DNA from 4 places in the Pseudoalteromonas sp. T1lg122 genome. Region 2 is predicted to be linked to each of the others. Evidence: predicted binding sites of a transcription regulator. Region 2 holds the regulator's gene; each other region holds the start of a gene.
The links. Region 2 encodes MetJ, which represses methionine synthesis genes. Its sites were predicted from a motif close to TAGACGTCTAGACGTCTA; they were not measured.

Region 1 (8,000 bases), on a different contig from region 2:
CCTATGAGTGGCGATTACACGATAAAAAAGCGGGTCTATCATACCTTATTTATCGTTATAGCTACAAATAGGTGCTATGCAAAGCCAGTATTTTCAGCCTATTGGCGTATTTTTTATTGCTCTAAAGTTAGCTTGTTGTTTTAAAAAGAAAACTGAATTTATATTTAGTTTTAGCTAATAGTTTTTCACTATCTTTTAGTCGGGCATAAGTGTTTACTATTCTGGGTTATTTGTTAATTGTTTCGTACAAATTGATACAATTTAAATTTTCCCTATCGAAACCACTATTTTAGCTGATGTAATTTAACATTTGCTGAGTACGTGATTAATAATTAACAGATTCGACCTCTATTTTCATTTTATCTGGTAGTATAGTTAGGTTATGAGTAGTTTAAGCAGTGAACAATTATGTTAAGTCCTTATTATCAGCAACATGCTGATTACGTTTCTATCTCACGTGAACAAGGCTGTCGTTTCGCCAAGTTAGTGGCTGATGATTTCAATCCGTTACACGATAAAGATGCTAAAAAGTTTTGTGTGCCGGGCGATTTACTTTTTTCGCTGGTTTTAAACCGCTATGGCATCAGTGAAAAAATGGAATTCACGTTTGCAGGTATGGTTGATGAAAATTCAAAGCTGACTTTCCCTGAAGGTGCTGATGAATTTGCGATCACCGATGGCGAAAAAGTCATGTTAAAAGTGAAACGTGAAGGCGCTGTTAGCAAGTGCCCTGAGTTAACAAATAGCTTAATCAAAAACTATGTTGAGTTCTCTGGCACGACCTTCCCGCATGTTATCATTCCATTGATGGGTAAGCAGGATGTGATGATCAACCCAGCGCGTCCATTGGTGATTTACGAATCAATGCTGATTAACCTTGATCGCCTTGATATCAGTGCACCTGAATTACAATTTGCTGAGCCTGATTTTGAGTTTACGGGCAAACGCGGCAAAATTACCCTTCGCTTTGATCTGTTAGAAAATGGTGAGAAAGTAGGTTCAGGTGAAAAGCATATGCTTGTATCTGGCATTCGTGATTATTGCCAAGCAACGGTTGATGACTTAATTAGTTTTTATAATCAACGTAAAGAATCACTTAAACCGGTGTAGTCATTACAGATTGTATAAAGGGCGCTTATTGCGCCTTTTTTGTTGCTGATGTTCCGCGTACAATAGCGCTTTTATAGCTAAATGTACTTCAGACTATGTCAGCAGCGACCTTTTCAGAATTAAATCTTGCCCCTGCATTGCTAACAGCCTTGCAAGAAGAGAACTATCACACTCCTACAGCAATTCAAGCGCAAACAATCCCCCTTATTTTAGCGGGTGCTGATGTAATGGGTAGTGCACAAACGGGAACGGGCAAAACCGCCGCGTTTGTTTTACCACTACTACACAATTTGTTATCTGCTGAAGTACTTCCAGATGCTGTCAAAGTCCTAATTTTAACACCAACCCGAGAGCTCGCTCAGCAAGTATTTGCAAGTGTAGAGCGCTATGCTGTGCATACGGAAATAAAAGCAGCACTGGCTTATGGCGGCGCCAGTATTGGCCCACAAATTAAAGCCATAAAAGGGGCGCAGGTCGTCGTTGCAACACCTGGGCGCTTACTTGATCATGTGATCAAAGGCAGTATTAAACTTTCAAGTATCAATGCGCTGGTATTCGATGAAGCTGATCGCATGCTTGATATGGGCTTTATTGACGAAATTAAACGTATCTTGCGCCATGTGCCAAAAGAGCGTCAAACCTTACTTTTTTCAGCCACATTTGACGACAGCATCTTTAAACTCAGTAAGCAGTTATTAAATGATCCTAAACTAGTTGAAGTGAATAAACGCAACTCAGCAGCGGTTGAAGTTGAGCAGCTAGTTTATGCGGTTGATGAAGACCGTAAGCGTGAGCTGGTATCACATATGATTGGCATGAAAAATTGGCAACAAGTATTGATATTCACTCGCACTAAGCAAACCGCTGATGTGCTTGCGAAAGAAATGTGTAAAGACGGCTTAAAAACCGAATCTATTCATGGTGATAAGAGCCAAGGTGCGCGCGATAAAGCACTGCAAAATTTTAAATCAGGTGCGACAAGAGTACTGGTAGCGACGGATGTTGCTGCGCGTGGTCTTGATATTGCCTCATTAAAGTATGTGATTAACTATGAGCTGCCTTATGTGGCTGAGGATTACGTACACCGTATTGGTCGTACAGGGCGTGCTGGTGAGAAAGGGATGGCAATGTCGCTGGTTAGCATCGATGAGCAGTGGCTGTTGGACGAAATAGATATCTTACTCGATACAAGACTCACGCCGCAGTGGTTACCAGGCTATGAGCCAGATTTAACCAAAGAGCCAAAGCAAGTTCGTAAAAATACGAATAAGGCACGTCGCTCTCGTGATAAAAAACGTATTTTAGGGCAAAAAAGTAGGAGACGTTCCTAAATCTGGCATATATTTATACTACCCTCCGGCTAAAGTTGAGAGTTTAGTATGTTAGAAGAGAATAAATGGACGTTCCGCCGCGCTGATAAACAGTTCTCCTTAGAAAAGTGGCAGAAAACAATTGATCTCATGACCGAGCTGTTTTCTGCTCCCGCAGGCTTCATCGTTCATAAAACAGATGATGTCTATCGCATTATCGTTTCCAGTGAGCAGCAAGAAAACCCTTACGATGCAGGGGCTGAATTAAGCGCTGACGATAATATTTTTTGCAAAAAAGTACTGCGTGATATGGCACCGCTCTATGTTGATCATGCCAGCCAAGATAGTCAATGGGATGACAGCCCGCTGGTAAAAGATGGCTTTGAGTCTTATCTTGGGGTGCCCATTAGTTGGCCAAGTGGTGATCCGTTTGGCACCTTTTGCGTTATGGATTTTAAACAAACCCATTACCAACCTAGCTTTTTAGAGTTAATCGAGCAGCTTCGCGATATGGTTGAAGATGACCTTGCACTGTTAGACAACTTTACGCAGATGCGTGAAATTGCCATGCTTGATTCACTGACCAATATTTATAATCGCCGTGCAATAGACCTGCTTTGCCAACATAAATTAAATATATCGAAACGTCTTGGTTTTGATATTAGTTGTTTATTTATCGATATAAACAGTTTTAAACCACTCAATGATACGTATGGTCATGAAGTGGGCGATCTCGCACTGATTTGTTTAGCTGACACGATGAAAGAATGCCTACGTGAAACCGATATTATCGGCCGCCTAGGGGGCGATGAGTTTATTGCGTTATTGCAAGTTCAGCCCGGTGATTGCATAGACAGCATCGCTGATAAGCTCAATACCACTTTCCAAGTGAATTTAGAGAAGCGTGGCATTCCTGTCACGAGTTTAAGTATTGGCTCAGGGGTAATAGCTCAGCCAAAAGAAAACTTTGCTGAGCTATTAAAACGAGCAGATGAAGATATGTATGAGAAAAAGCAAGCCTCTAAGGCAGCACGTTAAGCTATTTGCTTCTCAGCTAGGTTTAACTCCATGGTTGCTTTAAGTAAACGGTAAAGGTTAATTGACGCATCAATTTCTTCTTTACGGTTGGTTAAGCTCTCAATATTTAAACCTAGCGGTAAATCTAAATGCGCGCAGCTTTGTAAAATTAAATCGAGATTTTCGCGGCAGATACGCACTGATTCACTCAAGGTGTTTTCCGAATCTAACATACGGTATTTAGTCGCTTCTGGTACAGAAATACCTAACCACTCCATAAATTCCAAGGTCTTTTCACCACCACACGGGGTAAACGTTAGAATAATGCGTTTTGGTGCTGTGCCTTGTGCTTTACAGCTACGCGCATAGCTAGTGATCAAATCAATCGTTGCTTGGGCATTGTAAACGGCTTGCGAGATGAAAAACTTACAACCTTGTGCTGTTTTTTCAACTAAACGCTCATGTTCATTGCGTTTGCTGGCATGACGCTCGGCAATAGTAACGCCACCTAAAAACACATCATTGTCTTGCTTTGCTAAAGCTTTATACGCATCAGGTAGGCTCAATTTGATGTCACCATCAGATGATGGACTGCCTACTAGCACTAAATTTTTTAATTCAAAGTCATTGCGTGTTTCATTTAACCACTCACTAAATTCAGCTTCACCACGCTGAGCTACGCTTTTATATGTGATCACATCAAGTTGCGACAAGCTGCGTAGTAACTGACTGTATTCACGAGGATCGACAGTCTCTTTAAACGGAAAAGGACGGGGCTTTGCAATACGGCTACTTTCATCTTGAATGTCGTAAATGATTACACCGTCGTATTCAATTTCGTGTAAACGACCAAGTAGCTTTTGGGCAATGGTCTCAAGCTGTGCTTTATCAGTACCTGACTTTGGCGGTGTGGTACCAATTAGGTAGACGCCTTGATTGGTGTCTTCAATTTTCTCTTGTAATGATAAAGCCATAATCCTCATTCCAGCTCGTGCTAATGTCTATGACAAACAATATAGCAGCCATTTAGACGTCTAGATAGATTTTTTTCTTGAAAGTTTTTCAATCACTATGAATTTTACTCAAGTTGAATGCTGGGCGTTTCGCTAAATTGACACACCTGTTTACATAAATAATTGCGCTGACCCTCATATTTTCTGGCACTTTGATGCATAATCAAGCAGCAATGAAGATGAGAAAAATAACTAACAAGGGAACATTATGAAATTTAGATTATTAGCAACCAGTGTTGCTGTAACATTGGCGCTGAGTGGCTGCGCAAGTAATTCACAGTCAACCATGGTTAAAGAAGTCGAAATTGAGCAGCTAGTAAGCCAAGACGATAGCCGTGTATTTAGCCAAGATTACCTATTAGAAGAGCTTGAAAATGGCCTTCGCGTGATGGTAGTAAAAACTGATTACCCTGATGTCGTATCACTGCAGATTCCGGTATCGGTTGGTTCACGTAATGAAGTTGAAGCAGGTAAAACCGGTTTTGCACACTTCTTTGAGCATATGATGTTTAAAGGCTCTGAAAAATTTCCGCAAGATGTGTATTCAGATATTTTAAAGAACTCAGGTGTTGATAATCGTGCATACACAACCAATGATTACACTAACTACCACTTAAACTTTTCAAAAGAGCATTTAGATAAAGTACTTGAAATCGAAGCTGATATTTTCCAAAACCTGACTTACAGCGAAGAGCAGTTCCGCACCGAAGCGCTGACTGTAAAAGGTGAATATTTAAAGAATAATGCCAGCCCAATTCGCAAGTTACTTTCTGCCGTTCGTAACGAAGCATTCGAAAAGCATACGTATAAGCACACCACTATGGGCTTTTTTGAAGACATTGAAGCCATGCCTGATCAAATGGCGTACGGTAAAGAGTTTTTCGCTAAATTTTATAAGCCTGAGTATGTATCTTTAGTCATTGTTGGTGATGTTGATCCACAAGAAACCATGGCAATGGTGAAAAAGCATTGGGGTAATTGGAAAAAAGGGAATTACCAAGCAGATATTCCTGTTGAACCAAAACAACAAGCAGCAAAATACATCCATGAGAAAAATGATGGTTTACCAGGTCACTGGTTGCTTGTGTCTTACAAAGGCACGGCATGGGATCCTACTCAAAAAGACCGTGCAGCCCTTGATTTGATCTCGCAGCTGTATTTCTCTAACAACTCGGCACTTTATCAAGAGCTTGTTGTTGATAAACAAATTGCCAGTCAAATGTTTACCTATAACCCAGATACTAAAGATCCGGGTTTATTACATGTGTTTGTAAAAGTCGAAAACGAAGCGGACCTTGCTAAAGCCCGTGATGCGATTTACCGTACTTATGCACAAGCACGTACTGAGTTAGTTGATGCACAAAAGTTAGCGGATTTAAAATCTAACTTAAAATACAGCTTCATTAATGGCTTAGATTCATCACAGTCAATTGCTTCAACACTTGCAAGTTACATGCATTTTGAGCGCGACCCAGAGGTGATTAACCAACTGTACGCCACGGCTGATAGTATCACGCCAGAAGATATCAAAGCGGTAGCAAACAAGTACTTTGTTGATCCTAGCCGTACCACGGTGACAATGTCGGCGCTTGATAAAGTGGCGGGTTTTGAGCAAGAAGTTGATTTAAATGCCTTGGTTGCCAGTATCGAGCAAGCCCCAACAGAGCGTCATTTTAAAGTACTTGATAAAACCAATAGCTCACCATTAGTTGATGTGAACTGGTTATTCAATACCGGTGCAGCGGCTGATCCACAAGGCAAAAAAGGCTTAGCGGCACTCACAGCTGCAATGCTAGCGCAAGGTGGCTCAGAAACCATGAGCTACAAAGATATTCAAAAAGCGCTATACCCACTGGCGGGAAGCTTTGGCTATCAAATCGATAAAGAGATGATTTCTTTACGTGGTCGTGTACATAAAGATAATGCTGCGAAGTGGTATGCACTTGTTAGCGACCAGTTGTTAAACCCTGGCTTTAGAGAAGATGATTTTAAACGCCTGAAAAAAGAGCTTATTGATAGCATTAAAGCAGGTCTGAAAGCGTCAAATGACGAAGAGCTAGGTAAAGAAGTGCTATATCATCAGTTTTATAAAGGCCATCCGTATGAAAGCTATAACTATGGTGATTTATCAGATCTTGAAGCACTGACACTTGACGATGTAAAAGCGTTTTATGCTAACCAGTTTACTCAATCTAAGTTAACCGTGGGTCTAATTGGTGCGATCCCGGGTGATGTTAAATCGACTATGCTAAAAGATTTAACATCGCTTCCGCAAGGTAAAGAAAGCCGCTTAACGATCCCTGATGCGCCAGAACTTAAAGGTCATCATGCAACGATTGTTGAAAAATCAGCGCAATCTACCGCTGTGTCATTTGGTTTCCCAATCGATACAATTCGTAGTAGCGATGACTGGACAGCGCTTTGGCTAGTGCGTTCTTACTTTGGCGAACACCGCAGCTCAAACAGCTTCTTGTATCAGCGTATTCGTCAAACCCGTGGTATGAACTATGGTGACTATGCATATATTGAGTACTTCCCGCGTGGTATGTTCCAAACTAAACCTGATGCTAACTTAGGTCGTTCAGAGCAAATTTTCCAAGTGTGGTTACGACCGCTTCGTTCAAATAACGATGCGCACTTCGCAACGCGTACGGCATTATTCGAGCTTGATAAGCTGATTAAAAATGGCATCAGTAAAGAAGATTTTGAAGCGACTCGTAACTTCTTAATTAACTTTGTGCCACAAATGGTTGCAAGCCAAGATCGCCAGTTAGGCTATGCGCTTGATAGTGAGTTCTATAACACAGAGAGCTTTGTTGACTATGTGCGCGGCAAGCTTGAAAAGCTAACCCTTGATGATGTTAACCGTGTTATTCGCGATAACTTGCAAACAGAGAATATTCACTATGTGTTTATTACTGGTGATGGCAAAGACATGCAAACACGTCTAGCCTCAGAGCAAACATCACCTATGGTGTATAACGCTGAAAAACCAGCAGAACTTGTTGCTGAGGATAAAGTCATTGCTGACTATAAACTTGCAATACCTGCAAAAAATATCGCAGTACTTGATGTCGAAAAAGTATTTCAGTAATAACTGGATTAATAGACTCCAATCAATGCCCCTAATTAGGGGCATTGTTCTATGTTTAATGGTTCGATGTTATCAGCAAGCACAAGTTGGTTTCGACCCGCTTCTTTTGCTTGATAAAGCGCGCTATCAGCCATTTCAATGAGTAACATGGCATCATCATTGCTACTTGGGTAAATAGTTGCTAAACCAATACTAACCGTCAAGGGATGACCGGCAAGCTCTGGTAATTGAAGCGTATTCAGCGCTGCCATAAAACGCGTCACGAGTTTTTGTGCTTGATGGCTTTGCGTATTACCGAGTACCAGTACAAATTCTTCACCGCCGTATCTAGCGCACAAGTCACCAGGTCTGCGAGTATAATCTGGTAATAGTTTTGCCACTTCTTTTAAGCAAATATCACCCACCAGATGACCAAAGTTGTCATTAAGAGACTTAAAGTTATCAAGGTCGATCATC
Region 2 (8,000 bases):
TTTGCTAACATTTGCGTACCAACAAGAATGCGGGCACCGCCTTGATTGATATCATCAAGGGCTTTTTCTAAGCTGCCTTTACGACGAGTTGAATCTCGGTCGATACGACTAATTGGAATATCAGGGAAGGTTTGCGTTAAAAACTCTTCGATTTGCTCTGTGCCTTTACCATTAGGGAAAATCTGTGTGCTACCGCAATCAGGGCACTGATGAGGCACTTGATGTTGCTCACCGCAGTGATGACATATCATCTGGCCAATGGCTTTATGAAAGGTTGCACTGGTGCTACAACGTGAGCACTCACTTAGCCAACCACACTCATGACATATAAGAGTAGGTGAAAAACCGCGACGGTTTAAAAACACCATCACTTGCTTACCACGTTCTAAATGCTGGCGCATATAGGCGAGGCTAGCATGGGCAATACCTGCTTGCTCAGGTTGCCCTTTCATGTCCATTAATTGGAACTGGTTAGCTGTGCTGGTTTGGGCCCGCTCAGTAAGACTCAATAACTGGTATTTGTTATTTATTGCTTTATGTAAGGTTTCAAGTGCTGGCGTGGCACTGCCTAAAACCAGCGGGATATTATGCTGATATGCTCTATAAGCGGCTAAATCTCTGGCATGATAACGTAATGTGTCTTGCTGCTTAAATGAGCTGTCGTGCTCTTCATCAACAATGATCATACCAAGTGATAAAAAAGGTAAGAAAATACTCGAACGTGTGCCGATCACTATGGCACAGCTGCCTTTTTCACAGAATCGCCAAGTTTGTAAGCGTTCGTTATCTGTTAGAGCTGAGTGCCACAGCATAATGGGGGTATCGGGAAAGCGGCGACGAAAACGGTTGACCGTTTGTGGCGTTAAGCCAATTTCAGGCACTAATACTAAGGCTTGTTGGCCTTTTTTAAGTACTTCTTCAAGGCATTGTAAGTAAACTTCGGTTTTACCACTACCGGTGACACCTTCAAGTAAAAAGCTAGTAAATCCGCTGGCTTGATTAATGCTGGTACAAGCAACAGCTTGTTCTTTATTAAGGACGGGTTTGTCACCCACCGTTGGCGCGCGCTGCTGCCACTGATTATCATGCTCGATAAACTGGGTGATTAGTTCTTTATCGAGCAGGCTATCGATGGTTTTTTTTGTAAATCCAAGTGCTTTTAATTCGGTAACCGATGACTTGCCCGATTCGGCTAACTGCTTTAATAAACTTAACTGGGTTTTTGCTTTTAGTGACGGAAGTTTTGCCCCTTTATCAGTTAATTCAACCATATTAATGCTGGTTTTATCTGGGCATTCGCCTTGTCTTAATGCAGCCGGAAGCGCTGTATGAATGGTCTCGCCCAATGGATAACAGTAGTAACGAGCAGTAAATTTCAGTAGTGCTAAATGCTGAGTCGATAAAACAGGGGTCTCGTCGATGATATCAATAATCGGCTTTATTTTGTCAGCAGGTACATCTGTTGATGTTTTTAATGCTAGGACCACCGCGACCTTTTTTTGACTACCAAATGGCACTCGAACGCGCATGCCAGGCTTTAACTCAGGGCTATGCAGCAGCTGTTCAACTTTATAATCGAAGGTACGCTGTAAAGGGACTTTTATGGCAACTTCTACAAAGTGCATAACAACTCAACTGAAACAAAGATAGGAAGATAATGTACTAAAATTACAGTTAAAAACCTACCAACAAATTACTGAACAACCAGTCATTTGATTAATTTTTTAGCGAAAGATGCATTTAAAGCTTGTCGCAAGGTCGCTTGAGCTATAAAATACGCGGCCTATTAATTGTATTAACTGCGTATGGTGCCAGACTTCGGGTTTGGAGAGCGATACGGCCTTAACTAGAGGTTCCCTATGAAAGAAGGTATTCACCCTAAGTACGAAGCTATCACTGCAACTTGTTCATGTGGTAACAAATTCGAAACTAGCTCAACTCTTTGTAAAGACATCCACTTAGACGTATGTTCTGAGTGTCACCCGTTTTACACTGGTAAGCAAAAGATTTTAGACACTGGCGGCCGTGTTGATCGTTTCAACAAGCGCTTCGGTGCACTTAGCAGCAAGAAGTAATTTCTGCTGTTTTGTTAAAAGAAGCACCTTAGGGTGCTTTTTTTATGCCTAAAATTCTTAACACTGCCACTCACTCGCTCATCATCTTCACTTGTGTATCTTGCATAACTATTTCTGGCTGTTATGCCCATTATGTCGCTAATTTTGCAGACAAAGTGCCACCCCTTGGCTATATTCTTTTTTGTATAAACTTTCATAAAAGTTATTAAAAATAATAAATTTAAATAACTTTGTGAGTAAATGCTGTGAACTTCGTTGAAATGGCTATTTCGGGCTAATTTCGGCTAATTGCAGTGTACGTGCGTATAAAATACAAAAACACGTGCTTAAAAGGTCATAAATAGGTGAATTTTTATGTCTGATTAATCGCAACTATGTGCAGAAATTGTTGGGAAATCCTTTAAAATTAAGCGATATAGCATATAACAGGATAGACCTGATAATACTTGGAATTTTTATACATTACAGGTATCGTACTGATGCAAGCTCTCTCACTTTTTAACTTTTTGCAGGATACTATCGCGTTATGTCAGATTTTCGTGAACAAGCATTACATTACCACGCTCACCCCGTTCCAGGTAAAATTAGTGTTGAACTAACCAAGCCAGCCGAAACGGTTAACGATCTCGCTTTAGCTTATAGCCCAGGTGTGGCTGAACCAGTCCGTGAAATTGCTGCTGATCCAGCAAATGCCTATAAATACACAGGCAAAGGCAACATGGTTGCGGTTATTTCAAACGGTACCGCAATTCTAGGTTTAGGTAACTTAGGCCCGCTTGCATCAAAACCTGTAATGGAAGGTAAAGCGTTACTATTCAAACGTTTTGCTGGCCTTGACTCAATTGATATTGAAGTTAAACACCGCACAACAGAAGATTTCATCAATACGGTTGCAAATATCGCTGATACGTTTGGTGGTATCAACCTAGAAGATATTAAAGCACCTGAGTGTTTTGAAATCGAAAAAGCACTTATTGAACGCTGTAGTATCCCAGTTTTCCACGATGACCAACACGGTACAGCGATTGTTACTGCGGCAGGTATGCTTAATGCCCTTGAAGTTCAAGGTAAAGATATCGAAGATGCCATCATCGTGTGTTTAGGTGCTGGTGCTGCAGCCGTTGCCTGTATGGAACTACTTATTAAGTGTGGCGCACTGCGTGAGCATATCTATATGCTTGACCGTAAAGGTGTGATCCATACTCGTCGTGATGACTTAAATGAGTACAAGCAATTATTTGCTAACAACACTGATAAACGTACGTTGCAAGACGTTATTGCTGATGCCGATGTATTTGTAGGTGTATCGGGTCCTAACTTATTAACTGCTGATGATCTTAAATTGATGGCAGACAAGCCTGTGGTGTTTGCATGTTCAAACCCTGATCCTGAGATCGCACCAGCGCTTGCACACAGTGCACGTAATGATTTAATTATGGCAACGGGTCGTTCAGATTATCCTAACCAAGTTAACAATGTACTGTGTTTCCCGTTTATTTTCCGCGGTGCGCTTGATGTGCGTGCAACAGCAATTAATGATGAAATGAAGATTGCTGCCGTACACGCTATTCGTGGTATCGCAAAAGAGCCAGTACCAAGTGAAGTATTAAAAGCAGCGGGCGTTGAGTCGCTTGAGTTTGGTGCTGAGTACATTATTCCTAAGCCAATGGATCCGCGTCTTTTACCACGTATTGCACGTGCTGTTGCTGAAGCGGCTATAGAGTCGGGCGTGGCGCAAATCGACATGCCAGAAGATTACATGCGTTAAACTTAATTAGCTATTAGCTATAACGCGCAATAAAAAACTCAGCCAAGGCTGAGTTTTTTTATGTCTGTGATTATCGGCAGTTATCCGATGGCCGAAATACTTATTCTGAATCAAGCACTGGGATTTCTAACCCCATTTCTTGCATAATTCTTTTAACTTCTTCAGGTACCTTTTCAGGGTTGTCTTTACGAAGGTCGTCATCATTTGGTAATGGTTGACCTGTAAAAGCATGTAAGAAAGCTTCACACAATAACTCACTGTTCGTCGCATGACGCAGGTTATTGATCTGGCGGCGTGTACGCTCGTCAGTTAATACTTTTAATACGTTAAGTGGGATCGATACGGTAATCTTTTTTACTTGTTCTGATTTTTTACCGTGTTCTGCATATGGGTGAATGTATTCACCGTTCCATTTAGCCATAAGTTGTTTCGTTGCCTCGGTTGTCAGTGATTTACGCCTTATTCACAGCGCAAGATGCGGAAATTCTATCGCTTTAAAAAAGATAGTCAAATACTAGTTATTTAGCCATCTAGTGGTGTAAATGTATAAACTTCTATGTGTGAGCGATAAATGCTTTGACTTCTCATATTTGATCATCTAACCTTTTAGACGTCTAAACATCCAATCAAAGAATAGGTGATGAAATGAGCGAAAAAAATAAAGCGACGATTGCTGTTCGTCACGGCATCGAAGCCGATAAACATCATGGTGCGGTTGTGCCACCTTTATACTTATCAACCACCTATTCATTTGCTGACTTTGATAGTAAGCGCCAATATGACTATGGCCGCAGCGGTAACCCAAATCGCGACATTTTAGCTGAAACCTTAGCTGAGCTTGAAGGTGGCGCAAAAGGCATTATCACTGCTACTGGTATGTCAGCAGTACACTTAGCGACCCAATTATTAAACAGTGACGATACCTTAGTGATCCCACATGACTGTTATGGCGGTAGCTATCGTTTATTCACCTCGCTTGAAAAACGTGGTCTATTAAAACTAAAAGTATTGGATTTAACGAACACAGATAATCACCAAGAAATTTTGGCGATTAAACCTAAGCTGATTTGGATTGAAACACCAAGTAACCCAATTTTGCGTTTAACAGACATTAAAGCAATCACTCGCATCGCTAAGCAGTGCGGTGCTTTGGTTGCGGCTGATAACACCTTCTTATCACCTGCATTACAAAACCCAATTGAATTTGGTGTTGATATTGTTGTGCACTCAACCACGAAATACATCAATGGTCACTCTGATGTGGTTGGTGGTGCGGTGATTGCTGCAACGCAAGAGCTAGGTGATGAGCTGGCTTGGTGGGCAAATAACATTGGTATTACCGGTGCGCCATTTGACAGTTACTTAACGCTTCGTGGTTTACGTACTTTAAATGTGCGTTTAAAGCAGCACCAAGAAAATGCCTTTGCTATTGCTGAGTATTTAGAAAACTCTCCTTATGTAAGCCAAGTTTATTACCCAGGTCTTGCTTCTCACCCGCAGCATGAGCTTGCTAAAGCACAGCAACGCGGTTTTGGTGGCATGGTGAGCTTTGATATTAAAGGCGACATTAACGATGCAGCAGCGTTTTTAACTAGTCTTAAAGATTTTAGCCTTGCTGAGTCACTAGGTGGGGTAGAAAGTTTGATTTGTCACCCTGCAACAATGACACACGCAGGTATGGAGCCTCAAGCGCGTCTTGAAGCCGGTGTAGGCGATACGCTGATCCGTATTTCTGTAGGTATTGAAGATGTAAAAGATCTCATTGCAGATTTAGACCGTGTATTCAATTTAGTTAAGCCAGGTCAAGGCCAACAAGTTACAAAAGCGGCTGTAGAGCAAACACAGCAAGATACACAGCAAAACGCGTCATTCAAGTTAACGCCAGCACATACGGCATTGTGGTAGAAGAAATGGTAAATATTGTTCATAAATTTGGTGGCTCAAGCTTAAGCTCAGCAGATCGTTATCATGCGGTAGCGAACATTGTTTTAGCGAATACAGAGCAGGGCGATTGCATCGTTGTATCGGCATCGGGTAAAACAACCGATACCCTAGTGAAGCTATGGCAGAGTTACCAGCAGCAAGATAGTCAAGCTGTTAGCGATATTCTACTGCTTATTGATAACAACCAACGCGCTTTAATTGAGCAGCTACTCACAGGCCAGAATAAACAACAGGCGTTAGCACAGCTAAAAGATGAGCTTGCTGTTTTAAATGAATTAATTAGTCAGCAACAGTTACTTGAAGCCCCATTACTTGCACATGGTGAAGTGTGGTCAGCACGTTTGTTAGCCGCTTACTTAAATCAGTTAGGTGTCGCTGCGCAAGATGTTGATGCAAGGCAGCTATTTACTTTAAATGATGGCCAGCTTTTACATCAAAAAAATCAGCAGCAATGCACAAGTGCAATAAGTAAATCGCATATCAACGTAGTAACGGGCTTTATTGCTGCAGATTGCCAAGGTAATACGGTTACTTTAGGCCGTAATGGCAGTGATTATAGCGCCACGTTACTGGCCAGTTATACTTTTGCCAAGCAAGTGTCTATCTGGACAGACACGCAAGGTGTATTCAGCACAGATCCTCGTAAAGTTAAAAATGCGGTTAAATACGCCAAGGTATGCCGTGAGCAAGCTAACCTATTAGCGCGTTTGGGCAATCCAGTATTGCATGCAAAAACCTTGTCACCGCTAAAAGATACAGAGATCAAGCTCGTTGTTAGAAGTAGCTTTGATTGCGATGCAACGCCAACCGAAGTAGTTAAAGAAGGTTATAGCAAAGCGAAACGGTTTATTACGACCTTAGATAACATCGATTTATTACGGGTTGATAAACTAAGCGGTGGTGAAGTTGGTGAATTAAGCCAGTTAATTCAACACAGCCTGCATCACTTTGTTAAAGGGGGCGATACCTACTTATTAGTACCTGGTCAAAGTACTCATCAGGTTGTGAGCCATTTAGCGGGCCGTGCAAATATTGTTGAGTCTAATTTAAGTGGTTGTGCAGTGGTTGCACCGACTGCTGATGTTAGTGCTCTTGCAGAGCAAGCAACAGCGCTTTTAAAAGAGCAAAGCATTCATCCACGTTTTGTACAGCAAGACGATAACTATGTGTTGATCTTAAATGATCAGGCAATTGATAGTGACGTTTTAACGTTATTACATGACAAGCTGGTAAACAAAGGCCAAGAGTTGGCCATTATAGTTGCTGGCCTTGGTAATGTAGGCGAAGTGTTCTTAGCGCAGCTCCAAGCTCAGTTTGCTCGTTTATCTGCTCAGTACAAGGTAAAAGTGGTTGCTCTTCTTCGTTCACAGCAAATGCTTTTTAGTGCTAGCGGTTTAAATACCGAAACATGGCAAGAGCAGTGGCATAACGAAGCGCAAAGCTACGACAAGGCAGAATTATTAGCACGTATTAATGAACTTGATTATGAGCACAAAGTGGTGATTGATATCACTGCCAGTGAGGCGTTTAGTCAGTTATACCCTGACTTTGTTGAACTTAACTGTCATTTGATCAGTGCAAACAAATATGCGGGTACTGCCGCGCATAGTTGGTATCAAAACTTACGTACTAATTTAGCTGAGCGAAATCTATTATGGCGCTATAACACCAGTGTAGGCGCAGGTTTACCGATTAACTTTGCTTTAGCTGATTTACAAAATAGCGGTGACAATATTAACCGTATTGAAGGGGTATTCTCGGGTACTTTATCGTGGTTATGTAGCAGTTACGATGGGAGTGTGCCGTTTTCAGATTTAGTGCTTCAAGCTCAGCAAATGGGTTATACAGAGCCAGATCCTCGTGAAGATTTATCTGGCCGCGATATGCAGCGTAAACTGCTAATTTTAGCGCGTGACTTAGGCCTAGATTTAGAGCTTGATGACATTGCTTTAACACCTCTAATGCCAGAAGCGTTGGCAGCAGGTAGCTGGCAAGATTTTCTTGCAAACAAACAGCTGCTCGATGAATTCATGACAGAAAAAGCAGCCCAAGCTGCAGCTCAAGATAAAGTAGTGCGCTACACAGGCGCAATTACACTCGTTGATGGCAAGGTTCAGGCGCAAGTTGGTTTAGTTAATGTTGGCAAAGATGATGTATTAGCAAGCCTTAAACCGGGCGATAACATCTTTGTTATTAATTCACAGTGGTATACA
Region 3 (8,000 bases), on a different contig from region 2:
CGGGTCAGGTTGAGCCAATTTCTGAACTTGAAATCGAACTAATCGAAGGTAGTCGTAGTGAGTTGTTTGCACTGGCTGATAAATTGGTTAGTGAAAGCCATGTTCGCTTAGGGCTTTATTCTAAAGCAGCACGGGGCTATCGCCTTGCGGATGACAAACCATTAAAAGCAAGTAAATCAATTGGTTTTGTGCCGCTAAAAAGCGATGCCACACAAGAGCAAGCGCTGGTAGAAAGTATCAACTACGCGATTCGATTTGTGCAAAAACATGAGGCCTGTTACTTCATTAAACCTAGTCTAAAAACTCTTAAGCGTGTCACAGACGGTATTCGTTTAATTCGCCATACGTTTTGGCTGTTTGATGACATTGTCAGTAAAGACGACACCGACTCATTGCGCACAGAGTTAAAGTGGTTATTGAGCGAATTAGCGTGGGTTGAAAACGCAATTCAACTAAAAACCTATACATCAAAGCGTCACGCATACTACAAAAAAATCAACAGTGCGCCTGAGCTCACGCAAGTTATTAATGACTTAAAAGAGTTACAGCCAAGCATTGAAGATATCGAAACTCTGTTCCATAGCACCCGATATAACCGCTTACTATTGCAATTAACAACGTGGTTAATTGAAAAGCAATGGCGTAAATCATGGGGGCAAGCTGAGTTTCAGGCAGCAGAAAAACCGGTTGCCGATATTGCTAAGCGTTTATTTGCCAAAGATTGGCACGACATGCATGAGCTTATCCCTGAGCAGCAAGTATTTACCGATAAAGACTATTTATCACTGCGCACTCGCTTAGAAAACTCATTGCTTAGTGGCAACTGTTTAGGTGCTTTGTTCGATAAAGAAGACAGAAACGAGTTTCGTATGCCATGGGTCGATATCTCTCATGGTATTTACGAGTTAAGTACGCTTGAGTATCTAAAGCAGTTATGCGCAGGACAAGACGATTTAGAGCTGGCAAAAATTCAAGCATGGCTTGATCAAAAGTCAGAGTTTTTAGTCAGTGCAATGGAGCAAAGCCGTCACGCTTCATTTAATACTGATCCCTATTGGCTGTAAGTAAATGCGCTTTTGCCTATGGATGGGGTTAGCTTGGTTGAGTATATCAGCCTGGGCTAACCCTATTGAATGGCAAACCTACAAACAGCAAGACGACATCACCGTAAGCTATAAAAAGCATGAAACCGGTATTATTGAAATTAAAGCTTCTGTGCTGGTGAAAAATGCCAAAGCCAGTGACTTTATGGCATTGCTCAGTGATACCGACAATGCTGCTAACTGGCTTGAGAATGTCAAAAGCGTGACGCTAATGGAGCGCTTAAGTCCCTCAGAAACCCTTGTTTATACTCATTTTAATTCACCTTGGCCGGTGTCAGACCGTGACTTGGTGAGTTATTCTTGTTATCACGCTTTAGATGAGCACAAAACCGAGTTACAAATCAAAAGTCAGCCTTATGCAAAAGCCGAAGTTGCAGGGCTTGTACGCATCAAAGATCTCACCGCTTATTGGCGCTTAGAACAGCAACAAAGTAACTTGTTAGTGAGCCATCAAGCCTATGCTGATCCAAGCGGTTCCATTCCGCATTGGTTAAGTAACAAAGTGTCGTTAAAAAGTGTTTATAAAACGCTACAAGCACTGAGAGAACAATTAACCAACAATCAGTTTTCTAGAGCGAATACACGCAGCATTCCCGGCACGTGTCAGCCGTTAAATTAGCTCATCATCGGGTGACATCGCTTAGATTTACACATATCATCGCTGTAATTGCGATTTTGAAGGGTTACCATGAAAGAGCCAAAAATTCCCCTAGTTAATAAGCCAAATGGCATGGGCTTTGGGCGTATTTTAAAAGCAACAAAATGTTCTATTAAAGGTTTTAAAGCGGCATTTAAAGAAGAGTCTGCATTTCGTTCTGAAATTTATCTAGGCGTGTGTTTATTACCCTTATCTGTCGTACTTGCGCAGTCATTAAATCATTGGCTAGTACTATTTATTCCTTATTTATTATTGTTAATTGTCGAGTTACTTAACTCGTCGATAGAAGCGCTGACTGACCGAGTAGGGATTGAGTACCATGTGTTATCGGGTCGTGCTAAAGATATGGCCTCTGCGGCAGTAACATTGTCACTGCTTATTCTTGCTTTGGTATGGGGTGTGGCTGTTTACGAAAAAATAGTAACCTACCTTTAAATCAGACATAAAAAAAGCGCCGAAAGGCGCTTTTTTCATTTTATCTAACCTATTACAGGCCAGCAGCTGCGCGAAGTGCGTCTGCTTTGTCTGTACGCTCCCAAGGGAACTCATCACGACCGAAGTGACCGTAAGCCGCAGTCGGTTGATAGATAGGACGCTCAAGATCAAGCATTTGGATTAAGCCGTAAGGGCGTAGGTCGAAGTGCTCACGTACTAATTCGATTAGACGTGCTTCTTCTAATTTACCAGTACCAAATGTCTCGATGCTGATAGATGTTGGCTCTGCAACACCGATAGCGTAAGAAACTTGTAGCTCACACTTGTCAGCAAGGCCAGCAGCAACCACGTTTTTAGCAACGTAACGTGCAGCGTATGCAGCTGAGCGGTCAACTTTTGATGGATCTTTACCAGAGAAAGCACCACCACCGTGACGAGCCATACCGCCGTATGTATCAACGATGATTTTACGACCTGTAAGACCACAGTCACCCATAGGACCACCGATTACGAAACGGCCAGTTGGGTTGATGAAGAACTTAGTTGCGCTAGAGATAAGCTCAGCTGGAAGCACTGGCTTAATGATCGTTTCCATTACCGCTTCAACTAAGTCGTTTTGTGAGATTGAATCACAGTGTTGAGTTGAAAGAACAACTGCATCAATACCAACAGGCTTACCATTTTCGTAAGCAAATGTTACTTGAGATTTAGCATCTGGGCGTAACCAGTTAAGCTCACCGCTCTTACGAACTTCAGCTTGACGCTGAACTAGACGGTGTGAATAAGTGATTGGTGCAGGCATTAAAACATCAGTTTCGTTACATGCATAACCGAACATTAAACCTTGGTCACCAGCGCCTTGGTCTTCTGGACGAGCACGGTCAACACCTTGGTTGATGTCTGGAGATTGTTTACCGATAGTGTTTAGGATTGCACAAGAGTCAGCATCGAAACCCATATCTGAGTGTGTGTAACCGATTTCACGTACTGTTTTACGTGTGATTTCTTCGATATCAACCCAAGCGCTAGTAGTGATTTCACCACCAACCATAACCATACCAGTCTTAACGTAAGTCTCACATGCAACACGGGCATGAGAATCTTGCTCTAAGATAGCATCTAGAACCGCGTCAGAGATTTGGTCCGCGATTTTATCCGGATGACCTTCAGAAACAGATTCAGAAGTAAATAAATGTTTTGCCATTGTATTTCTGCTCACAAATATTGCGCTTCACAAACGTCGGTAATAGCGCTAAAAAATTAAGGGGCGTATTTTATCTAAAACAAATATGTTTGCATAGTAATTTTACGCCTAGACGTCCATTTAAAATTACTAATAACGTATTGTTCTTAATAAACGCCCATAATTGGTGCATTTAATGCGGATTTTTAATTGCACTGTACCCTTACAATAAGTAAGAATGGGGCTTCATAAACAACCAGCGCAAATACATAAAGGTAGGAGAATTCATGCCATCACGCAAAGAACTTGCAAATGCTATTCGCGTCTTATCAATGGACGCAGTACAACAGGCCAAATCTGGTCACCCTGGGGCCCCTATGGGCATGGCAGATATCGCAGAAGTACTATGGCGCGATTATCTAAAGCATAATCCAACAAATCCAGAGTGGGCAGACCGAGATCGATTTATTCTTTCTAACGGCCACGGTTCAATGCTGATCTATTCTCTACTGCACTTAAGTGGCTATGACTTACCACTAGAGGAAATTAAAAACTTCCGTCAAATGCACTCAAAAACACCGGGTCACCCAGAATATGGTTATGCACCGGGTATTGAGACTACTACAGGCCCATTAGGTCAAGGGATCACAAATGCTGTGGGCATGGCAATTGCCGAAAAAGCGCTTGCTGCACAGTTTAACCGTGAAGGTCACGATATTGTTGACCACTTCACGTATGCATTCATGGGCGATGGCTGTTTAATGGAAGGTATTTCACACGAAGCCTGTTCATTAGCGGGTACATTAGGCCTAGGTAAACTAGTTGCGTTTTGGGATGACAACGGCATCTCAATTGATGGTGAAGTAGAAGGTTGGTTCAGCGATGACACGCCAGCGCGCTTTAAAGCATACGGCTGGCACGTAGTAAGCGATGTAGATGGTCATAACCCAGATGCAATTCGCGCCGCTATCGAAGAAGCGCGTAGCATCACTGATAAGCCATCGTTAATTTGCTGTAAAACAATCATTGGTTACGGTTCACCTAATAAATCAGGTAGCCATGACTGTCACGGTGCACCACTAGGTGAAGACGAAATTAAAGCATCTCGTGAGTTCCTAGGTTGGACTGGCGAAGCATTTGAAATTCCAGCTGAAATCTACAGCGAGTGGGATGGCAAAGAAAAAGGTAAGCAACTAGAAGCTAGCTGGGACGAAAAGTTTGCCGCTTACGCAAGTGCATACCCTGAACTTGCTGCTGAGTTTACTCGCCGTACCAATGGTGAATTACCAGCTGATTGGACTGAAAAGTCACAAGCTTACATCGAAGAGCTACAAGCAAACCCAGCAAACCCAGCAACACGTAAAGCATCACAAAATGCATTAAATGCGTTTGGTCCGTTACTACCAGAATTCATGGGTGGCTCTGCTGACCTTGCTGGTTCAAACTTAACGCTTTGGGATGGTTCAAAAGGCTTAGAAGCAAACGATGCAAGCGGTAACTACATTTTCTACGGCGTACGTGAATTTGGTATGTCAGCGATTATGAATGGTATTGCACTGCATAAAGGCTTTATTCCTTACGGTGCTACATTCTTAATGTTCATGGAATACGCACGTAACGCAGTACGTATGGCTGCACTAATGAAGCAACCAAGTATCTTCGTATACACGCACGATTCAATTGGTCTAGGTGAAGATGGTCCAACGCACCAACCGGTAGAGCAAATCGCAAGCATGCGTTTAACGCCTAACCTAGTGAACTGGCGTCCATGTGACCAAGTTGAGTCTGCTATTGCATGGCAACAAGCTATTGAGCGTAAAGATGGCCCAACGTCACTGATTTTCACTCGCCAAGGCCTTGAGCAACAAGCGCGTACTGCACAGCAGTTAGCCGATGTGAAAAAAGGTGGTTACGTACTTAGCTGTGACGGTGAGCCAGAGCTTATCCTTATTGCAACTGGTTCTGAAGTACAGCTTACACAAGATGCCGCTGCAGAACTTCGTTCACAAGGTAAAAAAGTACGCGTGGTATCTATGCCTTCAACTGATTTATTTGATGAGCAAGACGCTGCATATAAAGAAAGCGTACTACCAGCAAGCGTAACACGCCGCGTAGCAATCGAAGCGGGTATCGCAGACTACTGGTACAAATATGTAGGTTTAAATGGCGCAGTAGTTGGTATGACGACCTTCGGTGAGTCCGCTCCTGCTGATGAGCTATTCAAGCACTTTGGTTTCACTGTTGAAAACATCGTAAACAAAGCAAACGCCTTGTTTTAAGCTTTAGCCGCTAAAATTTAAAAGCCCGCCCTGTAAAACCACAGCGCGGGCTTTTTTGTGTTTGACTGGTAGGTTGGGTAGAACGGAGTGAAACCCAACACCTTTGCAGCTTTCAGCCGTCAGCCATCAGTTTTAAAAAAAACTCACCGTAAGCGTGAAATTTATTTCGCGCGAAAATTGTGTCTAGCTATTAACCAATAGCTTTGATATTAATAGGCTATAAAACAAGCAAAAATAGCCGCGATAAAACGCCTATTTGTTTTTTACTTATATTTTCTGCTCAAGGATGGTTATGAAAAGTTATCCAAAAGTGTTGGACCCTAATAAAGTCGGCGAATATGCTGGTTTGGCAAAATCTGGTGGTGGTTACGTGTGGGATGAGGTACTAGAATATCGAGTTTGGTGCCACCCTCATAACGGTGCTCCTGATTTAGAAGAGGGGAGCGATTATTACTATGCTTTCGACACTTACGAAGAAGCACTGGAATGTAGTAATGACATACCTGGAGCTGAAGAGCCATTAGCATTAATTCTCCAGCGTGAATATATAGATGAGCCATCAACAGGGCAGTATAAGCATGTGAAAGAAGAAAGGGTCACTGAATGGCCAGTACAATTTCTTGAACGGCCAAGAAGAACCGAATCGACTATTCCTAATTTTATGTCTGTTGATGCACCAGAAAATAAACTGGATATCATTCGTGGTATTGCTTAAATGTAATATCCGCCAAACCTTGTATGGCTTAGGCGTACAAACAACGAATCAAGGTTAACCCCCAATAGTTAGGTTGGTGTGTTTCATCATGAAAAATCACATAAAAGAATAATCTCTTCAATCTCTTCGCTAATAGGTTTGCTTGTCGGGTTCAAGCTATTGGACTTTCTAAGAAGTGATAGATGCCTAGAGTTAAGTGGCAGCTTAACAGATCGGGGGGCGTGTGATTTTGGTGATGCAAGAGCTGAAGCAATACCCCTTGGCCTGCCCTCATTGGCTTTAGTAATTACTGTAAGTATTGTTATCTACTTCGTAGTAAATTATTTTATAAAACAAGTTTTTAAATCTCTTTAGAGATCTCAATGGAAGAACCTACAATCTCAGCAATGATGGAAGCATATTCTTTAGATGCTGTTGATTACGCTAAGTGTCATTTTGATATAACACTAGATTTTACGGAGTCGAGTGTTGAAAAAGTTGAACTCATAGTGTCAAAACTATATGACAGTATACCTAGGAGTTTTTTATCTAAATTGTTCTATGACAGCCCAAGTGACGATGAAATAGAAACTATCAGTAAGGTGTTAGGTGCATACATTGGTGGAGTTTTCATCCAAGAGCACGGTGGTGTCTGGGGTTATAACGATCAATTGTTAACGTTAGGAATTCAAAGTGGTGATAACTGGCTTTTTCCATGTACAAAAGTATTTAAACGATTAACAAAGGGTGAAGAAGATAGCCTAATTTGTTTCTATGAAATAGCTAAAAAACAATCTTGGGGGTCTTAATTTACTTCATACGAAGATAACAAAGTCTATACCTCTTAAAACAATGAGAATTGCAATTTATTACAGCTCAGAATTCATGACTCTGCATAGATATTCTTTCTCGTAGTGTTTAACTTGACGCGCTAAAGCACGACCTACCACAATTGCACGAGCTGCTCAAAACTGACAGCTTACAGCTAACCCGACTTGATTATTTCTCACTCAGTCCCCCTTGAATGCTAAACAGACAACTGGCAATGTCTGTAGCTTAATAACAAAACAACAGGAGTGAGGATGTCTCAGTTTGATAATGTAAGTGTGCTGAAAAAAGCCAATGTGTATTTTGACGGTAAAGTGTCTAGCCGTACTGTGGTATTTGCTGATGGCAGCACGAAAACGTTAGGTTTTATGCAACCGGGTGAGTTTGAGTTTGCAACAAGCCAAAAAGAGTTGATGGAGCTTAACGGTGGCAGTTGGCAAGTGCTATTACCCGGTGAGAGCGAATGGCAAACGATGCAAGCAGGGGAGTCATTTACAGTTGATGCGAATGTAAGCTTTCAAGTAAAAGTGAGCGAGTTTGCAGATTACTGTTGTTCGTACAGTTAATGAGCAGTTGTTAACCTCTCTGAAAAGCCCGTGTACTGCGGGCTTTTGCATATTTTATCCGCAACGCATGATCTAAATCATCTATGGTTACAATCAATTACTAAATATCTGCAATTTTTGCTTGTGTTAATTCAATTCGCCCCCAATACTGATTATGAGGTAACAAGAAAAAAGGATACCCTATGAAGATTAATATTTCTGGTCATCATGTTGACGTTACTGAGGCTGTTAGAGCTCATATCAACGAGAAATTC
Region 4 (8,000 bases), on a different contig from region 2:
ACCCGAGTAGGAAAGTAATGACTCGGATATCTGTAATAGCCAAATTGATCGGTAAAGTAGAAAAGCACTGAAATAATGATGGCAAGCAGAATAAGATCGAACGCTCCGCGCCTTAAGCCACGAATAAAAAAGGTCACAGGCGAGACTATAAACAGCCATAACGGCCCTGTGCCATTGCTGCCCCCAGAGACAATTAAAAAACACATCATCGAATAGAGAGCGTACAACATAAGTACTGCTATGGTTTCGTCACGATTTTTAATAACGAAAGGTGAGGCAAACACAAAGCCGCCAATAATCAATAAATAGCTAAGGGCATGGTATCCATCTTGATAGCTGGTGATCGCCATTAAAAACGAAGTGATCGAACCAATAAATGCAAAAACACGTAAAAATCGTGCTTTATCTTTGTCGCTTGCATTCACTGTATCAATCACAATTTCACCTTAGATTTCTTGATCAATCTCAACAATACCAATCCGCAATAATACTTAATCATTTTGAGGGATTAAACCTGTCGCTACCTGCGTTAAAAATTTCTGATTTAGAACAACTAAATAACGAAATTTTTGCCTTGTTATCAACGAGGCTTTATTGCCTCAAAATAGACCACTTTATTAAGCGAATTGGTATAACTTTAACACAAATATTTAAATTAGAAGGAATTTACCAGTATTAAAGCAATTAAAAAGAAAAAAGTATGATTAAAAATGGGCATAAAAAAACGAGCCATGTGAGGCTCGTTTTTAATTTAAACAAAAGCTAATAACTAAAGGTTATTATTCTGGTTCATAGCCTAAATTAGGCGACAACCATCGCTCAGCTTCTGCAAGAGTCATGTTGGTACGCTTAGCGTAATCTTCAACCTGATCTTGTTGAATTTGCGCCACTGCGTAGTACTTAGCTTCAGGGTGAGAGAAATACCAACCAGAAACCGCCGCACCCGGCCACATTGCGTATGAACTTGTTAGTTTCATGCCGATACGCTGTTCGGTATTAAGTAACTGCCAGATTTTCTTCTTCTCTGTATGTTCAGGACAAGCCGGGTAACCTGGCGCTGGGCGAATACCTTGGTAGTTTTCACGAATAAGTTCATCATTCGATAGGTTTTCATCTACCGCATAGCCCCAATACTCTTTACGTACTTGCTCATGTAAGTACTCTGCAAATGCCTCAGCCAAACGGTCTGCAACGGCTTTAACCATGATCTTATTGTAATCATCTTGCTTAGCATCGAAGGCATCGGCAAGGTCGTCTTCTTCAAGACCACCAGTAACCGCAAACGCACCAAAGTAATCTGGGGTGCCTTTTGGCGCAATATAATCAGCTAAACAGTAGTTAGCAAAGTCGGTTTTTTCAGTTTGCTGACGTAAATGACACGATGTAGTTAAAAGCGTTGTACGCGACTCATCGGTGTAAATCTCAATGTCATCCCCTACTCGGTTTGCAGGGAATAAACCAATGACACCTAGAGGTTGTAGTGCACCTGATTGCTCTAGCTCATCAAGCATTGCATTAGCATCTGCGAATAAGCTTTTAGCCTGTTCACCCACAATTTCATCTTCAAGAATACGTGGATACTTACCAGCGATTGACCACGTCATGAAATAAGGTGTCCAGTCGATGTACTGTCTTAAAGTCGCAATCGAAACATCTTTAAATTCAGTCACACCTAGCTTTTTCGGCACAGGTGGTGTGTAGTTGTCCCAATCCAATTTTACTGCGTTGTCACGAGCACGCTGTAAAGTAACTGGTTTTGAGCGTGGCTTTTTACGCGCTTGTTGTTCACGTACTTTTTCATACTCAGCCTTGGTTTTCTCTAAAAATGCCGGCTTTAATTCTTTCGACAATAAATTAGAAACCACACCTACAGCGCGGCTGGCGTTATTGACATAAACCACACCTTTATCATACTGAGGCTCAATTTTAACCGCGGTATGCGCTTTAGAGGTTGTTGCACCACCAATCAGTAGCGGTAATTCAAAACCACGACGGGTCATTTCTTTGGCAACATGCACCATTTCATCAAGGGATGGGGTAATAAGCCCTGATAAACCAATAATATCGGCTTTTTCGTCAATGGCGGTTTGCAAAATTTTCTCTGCAGGCACCATCACACCAAGGTCGATAACCTCGTAGTTATTACATTGCAGTACCACGCCTACGATATTTTTACCAATGTCGTGTACGTCGCCCTTAACGGTTGCCATAACCACTTTACCATTGGTTGCGCCCTCTTCTTTTTCAGCTTCAATGAAAGGGTCAAGATAGGCAACGGCGCGCTTCATTACACGAGCTGACTTAACAACCTGTGGTAAGAACATTTTACCTGCACCGAATAAGTCACCAACGACATTCATGCCGTCCATAAGCGGGCCTTCGATCACTTCGATAGGCTTAGCTTTGCCCTTGCGGCACTCTTCGGTATCTTCATCGATGTATTCGGTAATGCCTTTTACTAGCGCGTGTTCAAGACGCTTTTCAACAGGCCAAGTACGCCATTCTAAATCCTCAACTTTTTCCGCTTGCGCCATACCTGAGTATTTGGGTGCAAGTTCAACTAGTCGCTCACCAGCACCTGGGTCGGTATTGAGGATCACATCTTCCACGGCTTTACGCAGCTCTAAAGGAATATCATCATAAACCGCTAATTGACCCGCATTTACAATGCCCATGTCCATACCCGCTTTAATCGCGTGGTATAAAAACACAGAGTGAATAGCTTCGCGTACTGGGTTATTACCACGGAACGAAAACGACACATTCGATACACCACCCGACACTTTACAGTGCGGTAAGCCTTGCTTAATTCGGCGCGTACCTTCGATAAACTCAACCGCGTAGTTATCGTGCTCTTCAATGCCCGTTGCAACAGCAAAAATGTTTGGGTCAAAAATAATGTCTTCAGGCGGAAAACCAATATCTTCAACAAGAATTTTGTAGCTACGCTGACAAATCTCGAACTTACGATCAGCGGTTTCAGCTTGCCCTGTTTCATCAAACGCCATTACAACTGCTGCGGCACCAAAGCGTTTAATTAGCTTAGCTTGGCGGATGAACGGCTCTTCACCTTCTTTAAGTGAAATTGAGTTTACAATGGCTTTGCCTTGAATACATTTTAAGCCCGCTTCAATCACGTCCCATTTCGATGAGTCGACCATGATCGGTACTTTTGAGATATCTGGCTCTGAGGCAATTAAGTTTAAAAACTTTACCATCGCCGCTTTTGAGTCCAACATGGCTTCATCCATGTTGATATCAATCACTTGCGCGCCATTTTCTACCTGTTCACGGGCAACGTTAAGAGCGGTCTCGTAATCTTCTTCCATGATTAAGCGCTTAAACATAGCCGAACCAGTTACATTGGTACGCTCACCGACGTTAGTAAATACAGCAATTTGGTCAGTCATGTCGGTTTCCTAGTTTAAGTTACACGCTTCAAGGCCCGATAAGCGCATACGCACTTCAAGCTCTGGCAATTGACGTGGCTTAACACCACTCAGACCTTTCGCAAACGCCTTAATATGAGCCGGTGTGGTGCCACAACAACCACCTACAATATTAATAAAGCCAGACTTACCCCAGTCGATAATTTCTTTTGCCATTTCAGGGGCTTCTAAATCATATTCACCAAACTCATTCGGTAAACCGGCATTGGGATGCACCGAGGTAAAGGTTTCGCAAACACGTGATAACTCTTCAACATATTGACGCAGTAAATCAGGGCCAAGGGCACAGTTAAGGCCGATTGATAGCGGTTTAATATGGCGAATTGAGTTATAAAATGCTTCTGTGGTTTGTCCTGATAAAGTACGGCCTGAGGCATCGGTAATGGTGCCTGAGATCATCACAGGTAAACTACGACCAGCTTGCTCGAATGCTTCTTCTACGGCAAACGAAGCCGCTTTAGCATTAAGGGTATCAAAGATGGTTTCTATTAAAATAAGGTCAGCACCACCTTCCATCAGTGCCAGTGTTGACTCAACATACGCAGCCACCAGCTTATCAAAGTTGATATTACGGTAACCCGGGTCGTTTACATCTGGAGAGATAGAGCAGGTTTTTGATGTTGGTCCAAGTACACCGGCTACATAACGCGGTTTGCTAGGATCGTTTGCTTCAAACTCATCACAGACGCTGCGTGCAAGTTTCGCTGATTCGAGGTTGATTTCGCGGCTAAGGCTCGCCATATCGTAATCTTCCATCGAAATAGTCGTGGCATTAAAGGTATTCGTTTCGATGATATCAGCCCCCGCCTCTAAATAGGCACGATGAATATCCGCAATGATTTTTGGCTGAGTCAGGCTTAATAAATCGTTATTACCTTTAATAAGTACATGCCAGTCTTTAAAGCGCTCACCGCGATAATCCTGTTCTTCTAATTTATGTTCTTGGATCATGGTGCCCATCGCGCCATCGAGGATTAAAATTCGCTGTTTCAGCGCCTCGGTTAATTGTTCGCGTTTATTCACTGCATTACTCGGCATAGTTGTTAGTCCTTACATCTTGGCTAACTAAGTTAATATCATACGGTGTAGTTTGGTACACATAATAGTTTAACCAATTCGAAAACAATAAAAAGGCATGGCTTTGCCAGGTCTTCGACGGTTCGTTGTCTGGGTTATCGTCTGGGAAGTAATTTTCTGGCTTAGGCGCATCCGCTGATTTTTCTTGGTCGCGCAAATACTCCCCTTTAAGGGTATGTGCATCGTACTCTGGATGGCCAGTAATATACACTTGGCTGCCTGATTTATTTTTAATTAAGTAGGCACCTACTCGCTCAGAACCAGCTAACACCACCAAATCATCGCAGGCAGTGATCTTGTCGATATCAATATGACCATAGCGAGAGTGTGGCACTAAAAAGGTATCATCAAAACCACGAGTGAGTGCTGCATGGTCAAAATAACTTTTATGGGTAAATACGCCGCTTAATTTATTTGGTTTAAGTTCGCGCTTAAGGCCATAGTGATGATATAGACCCGCATGGGCCGCCCAACACGAAAACAGCGTAGACGTAACATGTTGCTCTGCCCAATCTAAAATAACTTTTAGCTCGTCCCAGTAAGCAACTTCGTCATACTCTAAATGAGCAAGCGGTGCCCCAGTGATAATCATGGCATCGTAGTTATTATCTTTCACTTCTGAAAAATAGCGATAAAACGTATCCATGTGCTGCTCAGAGTGACTACTGGTGCGGTGAGTATCTAAGCGCAACAGCTCAACATTAACTTGTAGCGGTGAATTAGCTAACAAGCGAATAAACTGCACTTCGGTTTCAACCTTGTTTGGCATTAAGTTTAAGATGGCCAAACGCATTGGGCGTATCTCTTGCGTTTTCGCGCGACTTTTTGGCATTACAAACACGTTTTCTTGGCGTAATTTTGCAATGGCTGGCAATTCATCTTTTACTGTAATGGGCATAGCTGGCTCCGAGCATACTTATCTGACTGCTAATTATGAACGGATAGTTAGAAATTTCAACCTCTAGATGTTTAGATGTCCAAACGAAATGATATTTCTGAGTGGTCATTAATTGAAATGTATGGCTTTTTGAGTAAATAACACCTTGATATTAAGCCTATCATAAACGCTGAATTCTGTATTTTGAGGTAGTTTGGGTATACAATACTTGCTGTTAATTTTTATTATAAATTGAAGGCTTCTTTCATGGTGTTACCAGACAAGTTTATATTCTCGATGAGTCGAGTATCTAAGGTTGTGCCACCTAAGCGCACTATCTTAAAAGATATTTCTTTACACTTTTTCCCAGGCGCAAAAATTGGTGTGCTAGGTCTAAACGGTGCAGGTAAATCGACGTTACTGCGCATTATGGCCGGTGTTGACCAAGACTTTGAAGGTGAAGCTCGCCCTCAACCAGGCACTAAAATCGGTTACTTACCGCAAGAACCGCAGCTAGACGAGAACAAAACAGTTCGCGAAACAGTAGAAGAAGCGGTAAGCGAAGTTAAAAATGCATTAAATCGCCTAGATGAAGTATACAACGAGTATGCAATGGACGGCGCTGACTTCGATGCACTTGCGAAAGAGCAAGGCGAACTTGAAGCTATCATCCAAGCACACGATGGTCACAATATCGACAACGTGTTAGAGCGTGCAGCTGATGCATTACGTCTTCCACCTTGGGATGCAAAAATTGAACACCTTTCGGGTGGTGAGCGTCGCCGTGTTGCGATCTGTCGTTTACTACTTGAAAAACCAGATATGCTTATTCTTGACGAACCGACCAACCACTTAGACGCTGAGTCAGTTGCTTGGTTAGAGCGCTTCTTACACGACTACGAAGGTACCGTAGTTGCTGTAACCCACGACCGTTACTTCTTAGATAACGTAGCAGGTTGGATTTTAGAACTTGACCGTGGTGAAGGTATTCCTTGGGAAGGTAACTACTCATCGTGGCTTGAGCAAAAAGATTTACGTTTACAACAAGAACAGAAATCTGAAAAAGCACGTCAAAAATCAATCGCACAAGAACTTGAATGGGTTCGTTCAAATCCGAAAGGCCGTCAAGCTAAGTCTAAAGCACGTATGGCACAGTTCTCTGAGCTACAGCAAAACGATTACCAAAAGCGTAACGAAACGAATGAACTATTCATTCCACCGGGTCCACGCTTAGGTGACCAAGTTATCGAAGTGAAAGGCCTGAAGAAGAGCTTTGGCGATCGCGTATTAATCGATGACCTAAACTTTGCAATGCCGAAAGGCGCTATCGTAGGTATTATCGGTGCCAATGGTGCGGGTAAATCGACGCTATTCAAAATGCTAAGTGGTGAAGAAACGCCAGATAGCGGTGAGATCATTGTTGGTGAAACCGTTGAACTTGCAACGGTTGATCAGTTCCGTGGCGACATGGACGAGAGCAACACGGTTTTCCAAGAAATCTCTAACGGTCAAGACGTATTGAAAATTGGTAACTTTGAATTCCCAAGCCGTGCCTATGTTGGCCGCTTTAACTTCAAAGGTAACGACCAACAAAAATTCGTTAAAGACTTATCAGGTGGTGAGCGAAACCGTTTACACCTAGCTAAGCTATTAAAAGCAGGTGGTAACGTATTACTACTGGATGAGCCAACCAATGACCTAGACGTTGAAACACTACGTGCACTTGAGAACGCTATTTTAGAGTTCCCTGGCTGTGTAATGTGTATCTCGCATGACCGTTGGTTCCTTGACCGTATTGCTACACATATTCTTGATTACCGTGACGAAGGCCAAATTAACTTCTTCGATGGTAACTACACAGAATACGAAGAGTGGTTGAAGAAAACCTTAGGCGCAGAAGCGGCACAACCTAAGCGTATTAAATACAAAAAAATTGGCTAATTAGCTGATACTTAAAAAGCCCCAACTTAGGGGCTTTTTTGTTGCAGTAAGCTTTACTATCACTCACTCCATTATGATCTATACTTATTAATACCAATTCGCTTAATTATGTAGTCAATTTTGAGGCAAGGAAACCTCGTTGATAGCAAGGCAAAAATTTCGTTATTTAGTTATGCTCGGCAATTGCTCCTGCATTGCTCTACCTTCTGCATCCATGCAGTCGTAAATCAGAAGTTTTTAACGCAGTTAGCGACAGGTTTAATCCCTCAAAATGATTAAGTATTATTAAGGATTGGTATACGTTAATAAAGTTGGAGATACAGCTATGAATGAACGCAGAGAGTTTTCGCGGGTATTATTTTATTGCCCTGCGATACTTCGCATTGAAGGTAACGACTATCACTGTCAGTTACTTGATCTATCTTTGCAAGGTGCGCTTATAACTAAAAGTGATTCATTTTTAGTGCCTATTCATAGTAAAGCTGACTTAATCTTTACCCTGCCAGAGTCATCAATCGAGATTAAAATGCAAGTGGAGCTATGTCATGTTGAGCATCAACATGCAGGCCTTCGCTGTGAACATATCGATATTGATAGTATTACTCACTTAAAACGGTTGATTGAGCTAAATCTGGGTGATGAAGCATTATTACATC

Region 1: C2M33_RS15040 (methylenetetrahydrofolate reductase) is a predicted target of MetJ. The motif match lies at 4,457-4,474, and genes of this name have one in related genera.
Region 3: metK (methionine adenosyltransferase) is a predicted target of MetJ. The motif match lies at 3,502-3,519, and genes of this name have one in related genera.
Region 4: C2M33_RS20700 (homoserine O-succinyltransferase) is a predicted target of MetJ. The motif match lies at 5,489-5,506, and genes of this name have one in related genera.

What each region holds. Positions count from the first base shown of each region.
Region 1 covers NZ_PQCG01000032.1:570,259-578,258, reverse strand. Annotated here, with positions in the region: gene C2M33_RS15055 (DUF3581 domain-containing protein) at 409-1,110, shown strand; gene C2M33_RS15050 (DEAD/DEAH box helicase) at 1,206-2,441, shown strand; gene C2M33_RS15045 (sensor domain-containing diguanylate cyclase) at 2,490-3,458, shown strand; gene C2M33_RS15040 (methylenetetrahydrofolate reductase) at 3,455-4,411, opposite strand; gene C2M33_RS15035 (M16 family metallopeptidase) at 4,659-7,544, shown strand; gene C2M33_RS15030 (sensor domain-containing diguanylate cyclase) at 7,580-8,000, opposite strand, start outside.
Region 2 covers NZ_PQCG01000033.1:110,035-118,034, reverse strand. Annotated here, with positions in the region: gene priA (primosomal protein N') at 1-1,625, opposite strand, end outside; gene rpmE (50S ribosomal protein L31) at 1,860-2,075, shown strand; gene C2M33_RS16905 (malic enzyme-like NAD(P)-binding protein) at 2,602-3,843, shown strand; gene metJ (met regulon transcriptional regulator MetJ) at 3,944-4,264, opposite strand; gene metB (cystathionine gamma-synthase) at 4,489-5,748, shown strand; gene metL (bifunctional aspartate kinase/homoserine dehydrogenase II) at 5,754-8,000, shown strand, end outside.
Region 3 covers NZ_PQCG01000032.1:676,563-684,562, reverse strand. Annotated here, with positions in the region: gene C2M33_RS15510 (CYTH and CHAD domain-containing protein) at 1-1,064, shown strand, start outside; gene C2M33_RS15505 (START domain-containing protein) at 1,102-1,722, shown strand; gene C2M33_RS15500 (diacylglycerol kinase) at 1,792-2,196, shown strand; gene metK (methionine adenosyltransferase) at 2,249-3,400, opposite strand; gene tkt (transketolase) at 3,667-5,658, shown strand; gene C2M33_RS15485 (GCN5 family acetyltransferase) at 5,951-6,373, shown strand; gene C2M33_RS15480 (hypothetical protein) at 6,736-7,161, shown strand; gene ppnP (pyrimidine/purine nucleoside phosphorylase) at 7,435-7,746, shown strand; gene hpf (ribosome hibernation-promoting factor, HPF/YfiA family) at 7,929-8,000, shown strand, end outside.
Region 4 covers NZ_PQCG01000034.1:534,357-542,356, forward strand. Annotated here, with positions in the region: gene C2M33_RS20680 (GGDEF domain-containing protein) at 1-437, opposite strand, end outside; gene metH (methionine synthase) at 780-3,410, opposite strand; gene C2M33_RS20695 (homocysteine S-methyltransferase family protein) at 3,420-4,487, opposite strand; gene C2M33_RS20700 (homoserine O-succinyltransferase) at 4,477-5,424, opposite strand; gene ettA (energy-dependent translational throttle protein EttA) at 5,671-7,344, shown strand; gene C2M33_RS20710 (PilZ domain-containing protein) at 7,670-8,000, shown strand, end outside.